DNA from 3 places in the Acidovorax sp. DW039 genome. Region 3 is predicted to be linked to each of the others. Evidence: predicted binding sites of a transcription regulator. Region 3 holds the regulator's gene; each other region holds the start of a gene.

Region 1 (4,335 bases), 2.1 Mb from region 3:
AGGAGAAAGACTTCATCCGCTCCAGCGCGCTGGCCTGCGCCACTTTGTGCTGCGTGGCGTAAGTGACAGACGCTCGGCCATCAGCCGCCACGTCGTAATCCACATGCCACAGCTGCGACACCAGCGGCAGATGCGCTGCTGCCCCGCCATGTCGGGGCAGTGCCTGCGCGCAAGCATTGGCACTCCACACGGCCATGGCGGCAACGCACACCATGCTGAGCAGGCGGGCACGCCCAAGGGTTTTGAACCTGTCCAAAATCGTTGTCCTTTTCGCTTGAGGGTTCTGCACGATGCCACCGGGGCGGCAAAGCCAGCGCCACAGGGGTGCTGCAGACCAAGCGTGGCATCTTAGTGGCGAAGAGGCAGCCAAACTGTCTTGTGCGCCCTGCCGAAACAACCCGAAACACAACCGCACGCGGCTGCCGGAACACGAACACGGCGGCACGCACAAAGACGCTTATAGTTGCGCCCCTTTTGCTGGCAGCGCCACTGGCTTGTCATTGGCTTGCATTCTTCATCTCACCCTCAGCCTGATCGTTCACCGTGTCCGTTACCGCCCTCATCTGCCTCGTCGTTGCCATCAGTGATGGGGACACCTTGACCGCACGCTGCGGCAACACGGGCACCGTCCAGCAAGTCAAAGTCCGTATTGCCGCCATTGATGCGCCAGAGAGCAAGCAGGCCTTTGGTGTGCGGTCCAAAGAAAACCTGAGCAGGCTGTGCTTTCGCCAGCAGGCAACGCTGCAACCCTTGGACCGAGACGACTATGGCCGCACAGTGGCCAAAGTGCGCTGCGCTGGCAGGGATGTGGCAGCCGCACAGGTCAGCGCAGGGCTGGCGTGGGTTTACACGCCCTATGCCAAAAAGCACCCGCAACTGGTGCCGTTGCAGGAGCGTGCGCAGGCAGACCGAATGGGCCTGTGGTCACAAAAGCGCCCGCAAGCGCCATGGACCTACAGGCATAGGCACAGCCAGCGTTGAATGGCTGACGGCCTGGGTACGGTTCGGCGCGTCACCAGCGACGGGACTGAAGAAAAGAGGGGGAGAAAACCTCCATCAACGCAACAGTGCCAACACCCCTTGCGGCAACTGGTTGGCCTGCGCCACCATGGCCGAGCCCGCCGCCTGCAGAATCTGCTGCCGCGCCAGGGAAGCCGTCTCTACAGCAAAGTCGGCATCCACAATGCGCGCCCGACTGGCAGAGAGGTTTTCGCTGCTGTTTTGCAAGGTAGACATGGTGCTTTCGAGCCGCGAAGCCTGGGCGCCAATCACCGCGCGCTGGCCGTTGATGTAGTCCAGCGCACGGTCTACCGCCACAATGGCCTGGGCGGGAGAGACGGTCAAGTCCAGCGTGCTGCGCAGACCCAGGGCGCTGAGGTTGACGGCACCCACTCGCGTCTCCAGCGTCTGGTTGGCGTTGGCCCCGATCTGGAACACCTTGCTGGTGGTGGAGCCGCCCGACTTGGCGATGGATTCGAACGACTCGGCAAATCCGTCCAGCACGTCGGTGCCTGAGCGGCTGCCGCTATTGGGCACTGCGCCGGTGGCGGTTTTCACGTCGCCCCCGTCCACGTCCAGACCGCCGATGGCACCGGTGTCCTCGTTGTTGAGGTTAAAGGAGCCGATGAACGCAGCACCTGCCGCTGCAAACTGGGTCTTGAAATCAGCGGCACTGGCAAACTGACCGCTGGACGCATTGGCAAGGGCCTGGTCCAGCGTGGCAGCCGGGTTGTTCTGCATGTAGGTCAGAACATCCTTCACGCCCTCGCCGCCCGCCCCCTTGATGCGGCTGTGCATATAGCGCACGGCCGAATAGCTGGCCGAATAAAACGCGCTGGTGTTCGATGGACCATTGATCGCCGCAGTCACCGCCGCCGCGCTGGAGCTGGCCACATCAGCTTTCACCCGCTCATCAGCCCCCTGTATGAACTCGGCCGTGCCCTCGGCAAACCACAGGTGGTTGCTGGTGATGTCCTGCCAGTTGGTGGCACGGGCCATCACGGCGTGCACCATCTCGTGGGCAATGATGCGGTCGTTGTAGTAAGGGGCCGAGCCTCCGTCAGGGAGGTTGGGGGGCACAAAGTCGGCCATGTCCACCTGCAACACCAGATTGGTGCCGCGCCCCTGGGCATCAAACCCCGTAGCCTGCACATAGGCGGCCACGCCACCAGCGTTGTCGGTAAACCCGGTGTACCGGATATCCAGCTTTGCGCCATCGGCCTTGATGCCGTAGTAGCGCGAGATCAATTGCTCGCTGCTCTCCAGCCAGCTGCCCACGCTGGTCATGCCGTCGAACACAGCCAACTGGTCGGTGTCGCCCACGGCGCTGGCACGGCTGGGGTCAAACACGGCCATGCCGTTGAATTCTGTCGCCAGGGAAGATCGGTCGATTTCAGCCGCCAGTTGCGCTACCTCAGCCTGCATGGCCTTGCGGTCTGAAGCGTTGTACGTGCCGTTGGCGGCTTGCACTGCCAGTTCACGAATGCGCTGCAGATTGTTGTTCACGCCCGCCATCGCACCCTCGGCGGTTTGCAGCAGCGAGAGGGCATCGTTGGCGTTGCGCGTGGCTTGGTTCAGCCCACGTATCTGGCTGGTGAACCGCTCTGAAATCGCCAGCCCGGCCGCATCATCCCTGGCGCTGTTGATGCGCAACCCGGACGACAGACGCTGGATGGACGAGGCCAGATCCCCCTGGGTGCGACCAAGGCTGCGCTGCGCAGTCAGCGACATCAGGTTGGTGTTGACACTCAGCCCCATGGCAATGCTCTCGGCAAGTCTCCAGACAATCACGCGCCACCCGAAGGTCGCGCGCTCCCCTGGGCCTGTTCAACGCGGCATTGAACAGGCCCAGCCCCTTGGTGCACCGTGCTTCCCCTGCCCCTGTTCCCGGAGCTTCTGCAAAAAGGAAGTGCTCGCTGCTTTTCTGGGTTATCGGCGGCACTGCTGAAAACTTATGCAAAAAATGCAGACAGCCCCGATGGCTTGCTTCACAAGCCGCTCAGCAGACTGCGTCACAAAGCGTTAGCATGCGAATCAATCTCATGTGCGGCTTGCGCCGCCCCGCAAAGTGACGTCCTCCACCACCACGCCCCAGGCGGCCACAACGGCCAGCATCTACCGCCACCCCGGCTTTCTCTCTTTCATCAGCGCACGCCTCATGGCCGTCTTCGCCACCCAGGTGCAGGCCGTGGTAGTGGCCTGGCAGGTGTACGACCTGACGCGCAATCCCCTGGCTTTGGCGTACGTGGGCTTGGCCCAGTTTCTGCCCATGCTCTGCCTGCTGCTGCCTGCGGGCGACCTGATTGACCGCTTCCCCCGCAAAACCATTCTGTCGCTGAGCTGGGCCGTGGGCGCCCTGTGCAGCGCGGGGCTGTGGTGGCTTTCCGGGCATGGGGCCAGCGGCGTGGCCGGGGTGTATGTGGTGCTGGTGGCCTTTGGCAGCTCGCGCGCGTTTTCGGGGCCTGCGCTGCAAAGTCTGCTCCCCCAGGTGGTGCCGCGTGAGCAGCTCGCACAAGCCATTGCGGCCAACAGCATGCTCATGCGCTCGGCCAGCATTGGCGGTCCGCTGCTGGGCGGCGTGCTGTATGCGCTGGGCGGCGGCGAGCTGACTTACGCCCTGTGTTTTGTGTGCTTTTCTGCAGGCACCCTGCTGCTGATGCGGGTTAACACCGTGCATGCCGGGCCCTCAGGCCCGGCCCTGGGCACCATGTGGGAGCGGTTTGGCGCAGGCATCCGCTTCATCCGCTCGCGCCCCATCATTCTGGGCACCATCTCGCTGGATCTGTTTGCCGTGTTGCTGGGTGGGGTGGTGGCGCTGCTGCCCATCTACGCCAGCGAGGTGTTGCATGTGGGCCCGGCAGGGCTGGGCGCATTGCGCAGTGCCGTGGCGGTGGGCGAAGTAGGCGCAGGGCTGTACCTGAGCATGCGCCCCTTCAACAGCAAAGTGGGCCGCCGGATGTTCATTGCCGTGGCGGTGTTTGGTGTGGCCAACCTGGTGTTTGCAGTGTCCACCTGGTTCTGGCTGTCCATGGTGGCCTTGCTGGTGGCAGGTGCGGCAGACATGGTCAGCGTCTACATCCGCGGTGCACTGGTGCAGTTCTCTACACCGGACCACATGCGCGGCCGGGTCAATGCCGTGAACATGCTGTTCATCGGCTCGTCCAACGAACTGGGCGAGTTCCGCGCGGGCACCAGCGCAGCCTGGCTGGGCGTGGTGCCCGCCGCGGTGCTGGGCGGCCTGTGCACCCTGGGCGTGGTGGGCGGCTGGACGCTGGGCTTCAAGCAACTGCGCACCGTAGACCGTTTTGAAGAGGCAGCTGACGCCCATTGACGGGC
Region 2 (4,335 bases), 900 kb from region 3:
GGTCAGCAACGACAAGCCGCTCATCGTGCGCTACGAGGGGCAAACGTATTTCCCCATGCTCAAGGACTACCCCGAGAAAACCTTTGGTGGCGACTTTGAGACCCCCACGGATTACCTCGATCCTTTCATTCAAGAGCGCCTGTCCGCAGGCAGCAACTGGGCGTTGTACACCCTCAACCGGTATGGCCCCAACACGCTGAACTACTTTGCCAAGTCGCCCAACCCCTCGGCCCCCACGGCAGACAACTGGCTAGGCACAGATGACCGGGGGCGCGACCTGCTGGCGCAGTTGCTCTATGGTTTTCGGGTAAGCGTGCTGTTTGGCCTGGCGCTCACGGCCACCGGGGTGCTGCTGGGCATGGTCACAGGCGCCATCCAGGGGTTTTTTGGGGGCAAGACGGATCTGGCCTTTCAGCGTTTCATTGAAATCTGGGGCTCCATGCCCGAGTTGTATTTGCTCATCATCTTCAGCGCCGTGTTTGCGCCCAGCATTGCATTGCTGCTGATTTTGCTGAGTCTGTTTGGCTGGATGGGCCTGTCGGACTATGTGCGGGCCGAGTTCCTGCGCAACCGCCAGCTGGACTATGTGAAGGCTGCACGCGCCCTGGGCGTGAGCAACACGCAAATCATCTGGCGCCACATTCTGCCCAACAGCCTCACGCCGGTGGTCACGTTCCTGCCGTTTCGCATGAGCGGGGCCATTCTTGCGCTCACCTCGCTCGACTTTTTGGGCCTGGGCGTGCCGCCCGGCACCCCCAGCCTGGGTGAATTGCTGAGCCAGGGCAAGAACAGCATCGATGCGTGGTGGATTTCGCTGTCCACCTTTGCTGTGCTGGTGGTGACCCTGCTGCTTTTGACATTCATGGGCGATGCCCTGCGCGATGCGCTGGACCCCAGAAAGGCAGACAAGTGATGTCGCAGCCCAACCCACAACCTCTGCTGCAGGTGGCAGACCTGCGCGTTCGCTTTGGCACCAAAGAAGTGGTGCGTGGTGTGAACTTTGACATAGCCCCGGGTGAAAAGCTCGCCCTGGTGGGCGAGTCTGGTTCGGGCAAGTCCATCACGGCCTTGAGCCTGCTGCAATTGGTCAGCGATGCCGCCATCAGCGGCCAGGCCCTGCTGCAGGGGCGTGACTTGCTGAAGATTCCCGAGCGGGAGATGCGCGGCGTGCGGGGCGGCGAGATCGCCATGGTGTTCCAAGAGCCCATGACCGCCCTCAACCCTTTGATGACCATCGGGCAGCAGATTGCCGAGATTTTGATGCTCAAAAAGGGCCTGACGGTCGCGGAGTGTACGCAGGCAGCTATTGATTTGATAGCAAAAACCGGCATCCCTGAGCCCGCCCGGCGCGCGGGCAGCTTTCCACACCAGCTTTCGGGTGGCCAGCGCCAGCGCGCCATGATCGCCATGGCCCTGGCCAGTGCGCCAAAGCTGCTGCTGGCCGATGAGCCCACCACGGCGCTGGATGTAACGCTGCGTGGGCAGATTCTGGACCTGCTGAGCGACCTGCAACGCCAGACCGGCATGGCCGTGTTGCTCATCACGCACGACCTGAACCTGGTGCGCCGCTTTGCCGACCGCGTGGCGGTGATGGAGCAGGGGGTGCTGGTGGAGCAGGGCCGCGTGGCCGATGTGTTTGCCAACCCCCAGCATGCCTACACCCAGCGCCTGCTGGCCAGCCAGCCCCGGCGCGATGTGGTCGAAGCCGACCCGCCGGCAGACACCGCTCCCGTGGTGCAGGCGCGCCAGCTGCGCGTGGTGTACCCCACGCCGTTGCCCGGTGTGCGCGGCTGGTTCAAAAAAGGCGAATTTGTGGCCGTGCAGGGGGCAGACCTGCAGCTGCTGCCCGGGCAGACGCTGGGCATCGTGGGCGAATCCGGCTCGGGCAAATCCACGCTGGCGCAGGCGGTGCTGGGCCTGCTGCCTTCCAGCGGCGAGCTGGCGGTCAATGGCCAGGCCTGGCAGCAACCCGCTACGCGCAACACCCCGGCCAACCAGGCCCTGCGCAGACAGGTGCAGGTGGTGTTTCAAGACCCGTTCTCATCGCTGTCGCCCCGCCTCACGGTGGAAGAGATCGTGGGCGAAGGCCTGCTGGTGCATGAGCCTGGTCTGCCCGCTGTCGAGCGCCGCAACCGCGTGGAAGCGGCCTTGGCTGAAGTCGGGCTGACCGAGGCCCAGTTCCCCGGCCTGCTCGCACGTTACCCGCATGAGTTCTCGGGCGGCCAGCGCCAGCGGCTGGCCGTGGCCCGCGCGCTCATCGTGCAGCCCCAGGTACTGGTGCTGGACGAGCCCACCAGCGCGCTCGATGTGACCATTCAGCAGCAGGTGCTGGCCCTGTTGCAGCGCCTGCAGCGTGACAAGGGGCTGAGCTACATCCTCATCACCCACGACGTGGACGTGATCCGCGCCATGGCCCACCATGTGCTGGTGATGAAAGACGGCGCGGTGCTGGAGCGGGGCTCGGTGGACGCCGTGCTGCAGCAGCCCCAGCACCCGTACACCCAAAAGCTGGTGGCTGCCGCTGCGGCGACTGCGGAGTGATGTGCCCACCCGCAAGGACGGGTGATCCAGAGCGGCCGAAGGCAGGCCAGGCGGGCAGAGAGGAGGGCGCTCAGGCGAATGTGTCCAGCCTGCTGCCCAAGGTGGTTTTGTCGCGTTCCTGGGCTCGCTGACCGCCATTCTGTTTGGCTTGCGCTTGGGCAGCCTGCTGTGCCTTGGTGGCTTCAGCCTGCTTTTGCTTTTCGATCTGCTCTTGCTGGTTTTGCCGCTGAATGGCGGCAATCTGGGCCTGCACCATCTGAATTTGCGACTGCAACGCCTGAACCTTCTGCTTTTTGGCCTTGGCATCCATCTCGGATGACGCAGTTTCCTTCAGCTCATTGGTCAAGGTGCGCAACTGCTTTTGCAGCTTGGCAATTTCGCTGGATGACGAGGCGCTGCTGGAAGCACTGCTGGCGGAGGTGGCACTGGAGACTTGCATACCGGTGTTATCGGCAAATTGTTGCCAAACTGAAACTACCTCAATCTTTCCTTAAGCCTTTAGGGGTAGGCTTTGGGTGAGCGTGCCCCCGCTGGACGAAAAGCGGCAGGTTGAGGCGGCTCCGTGACTTCATTCCAGCACCCCACAGATCCGCACCATGAATTTCAACGAACTGGACGACAGCGAAGACACCCAGCACACGCCTCAGGAGCGCGCCGCTGCTGCATCGCGCAGCACCTGGGTCAGCGTGGTGGTCAATCTGGTGCTCAGCACAGTGCAGATTGTGGTGGGTGTGTTGTCCAAGTCGCAGGGCCTGATTGCAGACGGTATTCATTCGTTGTCGGACCTGGTGGCCGATTTTGTGGTGCTGGTCGCCAACCACCACTCTCAAAAGGATGCGGACGAAGATCACCCGTATGGACATCAGCGGTTTGAGACGGCCGCATCGCTGGTGCTGGGGGGGCTGCTGCTTGCTGTGGGCGCGGGCATGGTGTGGTCTGCCGTGATGAAGCTGGAGAACCCCGACACCGTGCCCCAGGTGCATGCCGTGGCCCTGTGGGTGGCTGCCGGCGCGCTGGTGGGCAAAGAGCTGCTGTTTCGCTACATGCTGGCCGTGGCCAAGCGGGTCAAGTCGAGCATGCTGGTGGCCAATGCATGGCATGCGCGCTCGGATGCGGCCTCGTCTCTGGTGGTGGGCATTGGCATTGCGGGCAACCTGGCCGGGTACCCCATTCTTGATCCGATAGCTGCGCTGATCGTGGGCTTCATGGTCGGCAAGATGGGCTGGGAGTTTGGCTGGGATGCCCTGCACGACCTGATGGACCGCGCCGTGGACGATGAAGAAGTCAAGGCCATCCGCCAGACCCTGCTCGACACCCCTGGTGTGGCCGGGGTGCACGACGTGCGCACCCGCAAGATGGGTGACATGGTGGTGGTCGATGCGCATCTGGAGGTGGATGCCACCATCACCGTTGAAGCAGGGCACGACATTGCGGTGCTGGCCCGCCAGCGTGTGATGCAGCGCCACCGGGTGCTCAACCTCATGACGCATGTGGACCCCTGGCGCAAGCCGGATCTGGACCATGGTGCCCAAGGCTGACCAGCGTGCCGGGGCTGTGGGACCTTATGAGAGACCCATGGTCGCCAGGTAGTCTCCTGTGGTTCGTCGTCCTCACCGATGTGTCGCTACCGTGTCGCTCCCTGGGGGCGTTGGCTCGTACCATGGTGCTCTCACTGCTTGAACCCATCGCCCATGCCCAACGCCCTGTTTCCCGGCTTTGCCCCGCACCGCATCCCTACGCCTGATGGCCATTACATCCATGCCCTGGTGGGCGGTGACGGCCCGCCGCTGCTGC
Region 3 (4,335 bases):
GGTCTTGAGGAGCAATGTCTTGGCCGTGTTCATGACCTCGACGTTGTTCTGGTAGGAGCGCGAGGCGGAAATCATGTTGACCATTTCTTCCACGGCGTTCACGTTGGAATGGGTGACGTAGCCCTGCTCATCGGCGGAGGGGTGAGACGGGTCATGCACCTTGCGGCCGGGGGCGTCGCTTTCCTTGATGGTGGTGACGCGCACACCGGTGGCGCTGTCGGAGCCCATGGGAGCCGCCTGGAACACCAGCTGCCGGGCTTTGTAGGCCTTGCCATCCGGGCCAGCCACGGCATCGACGTTGGCCAGGTTGCTGGCCACCACGTTCAGCCGCTGGGACTGGGCGCTGATGGCGCTGCCAGAGACATTGAAGATGGAAAACATGGACATGGGGGGTCTCGCTTTCTGTGCAGTGCGCCGCTTTACTGGCCTTGTATGGCGCTCAGCATCGTCTTGGCGTTGCCGTTGATGAAGCGCAGCGTGGCTTCGTAACGCACGGCGTTGTCCACAAAGGCAGCGCGCTCGCGGTCCAGATCCACCGAGTTGTTGTCCAGCGCGGGTTGTGTCTGCACGGCATAGCCCAGCTTGCCCGGGCCACCAATCGTGGACGCAGAGCCTGAACCCATGGTCGTCGCCTTGATGTGCCTAGGGTCTGATGTGGCTGTGCTCACAGCGGGGCCTTGATCAGCGCTGGCAAAGGTTTTTGCGACGTTGCTGCCTGGGGTTTCCGTGGCCTCGCGCAGCGTCTTTGCAAAATCAAAATCACGCGCGATGTAGCCAGGGGTGTCGGCATTGGCAATATTGCTGGCGATGACGCGCTGACGCTCGGCGCGCAGGATCAGCGCGTTGCCTTGAAAGCCCAGCTGGGCGGTCATCTTGTCAAGCATGATTGCCTCACATCCTCTGCATCGGCACCAGCGCCCGGGACGGGTTTTGGCGTGGTTCGATTATGGAAACGGGCGCATTTTTCTAAAGCCCGAAGAGCCCAGGATTCCGGATGTTGTTCGGCCATTTGGAGGGGGTTGGGCTGTCCTACAGTGAGGGCGTTGTAATGGCCCGTACTGCCTCTCTTGTTGACCAGGGGGCAGATGTGCAGGCCCCTTTTGCGGAGAGCGCACATGCCATCCTTGCCCACCCTTTCATCTTTGGCTCGCAGTGCTTGCGTGGCCGTAGCGGTCCTCTTGTCGACGGGAGTTCACGCCCAGGCTGTCGCCGATCCTGCCGCTGAGCTGGGCCATCTCACCCAGCAGTTTCTGAACGAAGCCCTGGCCCGCAACCAGGCATCGGGTGCGTCTTTGCGCATGGAGGTCAGCGTTGGCGCGCTGGACAGCCGCCTCAAACTGGCCCCCTGTGCGCGCGTGGAACCCTACCTGCCTGCAGGCTCACGGCTGTGGGGACGTACCCGCCTGGGATTGCGGTGTGTGGAAGGCCCATCGCCCTGGAATGTGTTTCTACCTGTTACCATCAAAGCGTGGGGGCCGGCCTGGGTGCTGACGGCCAATGTCGCACCAGGGGCTGTCCTGACTGCCAACGACGCGACGCAGGCGGAGGTCGACTGGGCTGCTGACACCGCAGCGGTGGTCGCCAACGCGGATGCGTGGGTGGGGCAGACAGCATCACGCCAACTGATGGCAGGCCAGGCTTTGCGCCAGACCATGATCAAGGCCCCCAGTTTGTTCAAGGCGGGGGCTCAGGTGAGGGTGATGGCGCAGGGGCCAGGTTATGCGGTGACTTCCGCCGGTGAGGCCCTCACTGCTGGGTCTGCCGGGCAGACTGTGCGAGTCCGTATGGATAATGGTCGTGTGATTACGGGCATTGTGGAGGAAGATGGAACAGTAGCCATCCGTCTTTGAAGATTTATCTGCACAAAAGGCTAAAGTCCGCTAAAAACAGGTCGAAGACATTGCTACTGAGCCCCACATCACAGGGGTGGTGGAGAGAGCGATGAAAATAGGTCAATCACCGGAACTCCCGGGCGCACTGGCGCAGACGACGCTTGCCAAGCAGGCCAAAAGTCCAGCCCCTGCTGCTGAAGGGGTGGCAAAAGGCGCAGCCTCTGCGTCGGCCGCCGGTGTGCCTGTCACCGTATCCAGCTCAGCCCGAGCCCTGGAGCAGCCTGGCCGCAGCAGCAGTGACTTTGACGCCAAGCGTGTGAGCGAAGTTCGTGCAGCCATCAGCAACGGCACGTTTTCAGTAGATGCTGAGGCCATTGCGGACAAATTGCTCTCCAACGCTCAGGAACTCTTCACCCGCTCGCGCTGACGAGACCTCTTCCCAGGCTGAATCTGGCGCAACCCCACCATGTCGTTAGAAGAAGCCCTCGTTTTCGTTGAAACCAAGATTGAGAAGGTGTCAGCCGCCCTGCTGACCATGGATGCTGCGGCACTGGAGACTGCCAGCACCGAACTGCGTGATGCAGCGGCCCGTTTCACATGGGCACTCGAACAGGCGCCGCAAGCTTCGGCCCTGCCTTCCAAATTGCAGGAACGCTTGACCACCATTGGAAACCAGTTGGCCCTGCAGCGCGAGGGCCTTGCCCGGGTTGCTGCGCTGACAGACCGTCAGGTGGCCGCTGTGGTTCCTCAAGCATCTTCTGCCGGGTCTGCCACCTACGGCAACCCGCAAGCGGGCTCTGGTGTTGCGGGCAATGTTGCACGCATCTACCGGTCAGCCGGCTGACACATCCGCACCCCAGATTTCGTTGAAAATTGGATTTGCTATCAAATAGATAGCTGCCTGCGCTTGTGGATCAAGCGCTAGAGCCGGTTTTTATCGCTGCTGCTGATGGGCCGGTGCAGGGTACGATGATCAAGAGTCGGATCAGTGGCTGCGCATCTTCGCGCGCAGGCGGGCGATGGACTGGCTGTGCAGCTGACACACCCGTGACTCGGTGACCCCCAGCACGGCAGCGATTTCCTTGAGATTCATGTCGTGCTCGTAATACATGCCCATGATGTGCTGTTCGCGTTCGGGCAGGCTCTTGATGGCATTGACCAGGGAGCTGCGAAGACGCTGGTCGCGCAGCAGCTCAACGGGGTCCGCTGCGGCGTCGGCAACGTGTCGGTCCAGAAAACCGTCTTCATCGTCCCCGCCGTTGGTCATGTCCTCCAGGTACACCAGTTGCGTGCCGCGCACCTTGCTCAGCAGGCTTTGGTAATCCGCCAGGCTCAGTTCCATCTCGGCTGCAATTTCTGACTCGAGCGGGCTGCGGCCCAGACGCTGCTCCAGCCGGTGCACTGCGTGTTCGATGTCTTTCTGGCTCTTGCGCGAACTGCGCGACATCCAGTCACCCTCGCGCAACTCATCCAGCATGGCACCGCGGATGCGCTGGGTGGCAAAGGTCTCAAACTGCACACCCTGAGCGGTCTCGTAACGCGAAAGTGCCTCTGCCAAGCCCATCATGCCGACCTGGATCAGGTCGTCAAGCTCCACATTGGGCGGCAGCTTGGCAATCATGTGGTGCGCAATCCTCCTGACCAGCGGTACGTGCTGGCGGATCATGGCATCACGATCGAGCTGGCCTTTGGCGGTGTACATCAGATCAGTGGCTCCGTGCAAAATGCGCAGACGTTTCTGTCAAACCCGCGGTGCTGGTGGGCAGGGTCCCCAGCGTTGCGCTGATGGTGCCTGCGTTTTCCAGCAGTTGCAAGGCCAGACGTTGCACATCATGGGGATTATGGGCCGATATCGTGGTGGTGCGTACCAGGCCGCCCAGGTGACGCTCGGCGCAGTCCTGCAGGGTGCGCAACGCGCCTTGGGTACGTTTGCGCTCGCCAGCGGTATCCGTCTGCAGGACTGACGCCACCGTGCAGGGCAGGCCCGAATGCGTGACGATCTGCTTGAGACTTTTGTAGCAGGCCAGCACGCCGGCCGAGCCGCTTTCCATCACTGCCAGCGGCACCGTGCGGGTGTGGGTCAACAAAGGACCGAGCAGACTGGCAGGGGCGTGCAGCACCACGAGCCCGTAGGCGCGAAAGTAGGGCAGCAGACCCGGCAGCGGTGGCTCGCCCCGCGCATAGGCCTGACGCTGCAGTTGAAGCAACCCGCGCGCAGCAGGGATGACGGCCAGCGAAGTCAGTGAGGCACTGGCTCCAAAGCCCAACCCATCGCTCCATGGCGCCTGCAGCAGATGGTGCAGGCCAGGGGCTTCGTCGGATTCGCGCGCAGTGCCATCCAGCACCACGGTGGGATAGCCCAGGCGTTGCAGATTGGCGCAGATTTGCCAGAGCATCTCCAGCCCGCTGGAAGCACGTTCCTGGCTGGCCACGGCCAGCACACGCAACTGTGCCTCGGGGGTGAAGCTGTTCAGGCCCGCAGCCTGGTGAAGACCGGTGTCAA

What was found. The regulator FliA, encoded in region 3, starts transcription of late flagellar genes. The targets are predictions, from matches to a motif close to CTAAAGTTTNNNNNNNNNNNGCCGNTA.
Positions count from the first base shown of each region.
Region 1: AACH87_RS09555 (flagellinolysin) is a predicted target of FliA. The motif match lies at 2,930-2,956, and genes of this name have one in related genera.
Region 2: AACH87_RS14795 (FlxA-like family protein) is a predicted target of FliA. The motif match lies at 2,989-3,015, and genes of this name have one in related genera.

Region 1 covers NZ_AP029019.1:2,144,093-2,148,427, reverse strand. The annotation lists gene AACH87_RS09565 (DUF3857 and transglutaminase domain-containing protein) at 1-256, opposite strand, end outside; gene AACH87_RS09560 (thermonuclease family protein) at 544-981, shown strand; gene AACH87_RS09555 (flagellinolysin) at 1,057-2,757, opposite strand; gene AACH87_RS09550 (MFS transporter) at 3,068-4,330, shown strand.
Region 2 covers NZ_AP029019.1:3,303,217-3,307,551, reverse strand. The annotation lists gene AACH87_RS14805 (ABC transporter permease) at 1-913, shown strand, start outside; gene AACH87_RS14800 (dipeptide ABC transporter ATP-binding protein) at 913-2,541, shown strand; gene AACH87_RS14795 (FlxA-like family protein) at 2,612-2,980, opposite strand; gene AACH87_RS14790 (cation diffusion facilitator family transporter) at 3,138-4,079, shown strand; gene AACH87_RS14785 (alpha/beta hydrolase) at 4,233-4,335, shown strand, end outside.
Region 3 covers NZ_AP029019.1:4,200,757-4,205,091, reverse strand. The annotation lists gene flgC (flagellar basal body rod protein FlgC) at 1-387, opposite strand, end outside; gene flgB (flagellar basal body rod protein FlgB) at 420-884, opposite strand; gene flgA (flagellar basal body P-ring formation chaperone FlgA) at 1,116-1,850, shown strand; gene flgM (flagellar biosynthesis anti-sigma factor FlgM) at 1,942-2,259, shown strand; gene AACH87_RS18820 (hypothetical protein) at 2,299-2,676, shown strand; gene AACH87_RS18815 (RNA polymerase sigma factor FliA) at 2,818-3,534, opposite strand; gene AACH87_RS18810 (hypothetical protein) at 3,539-4,335, opposite strand, start outside; gene flhF (flagellar biosynthesis protein FlhF) at 4,332-4,335, opposite strand, start outside.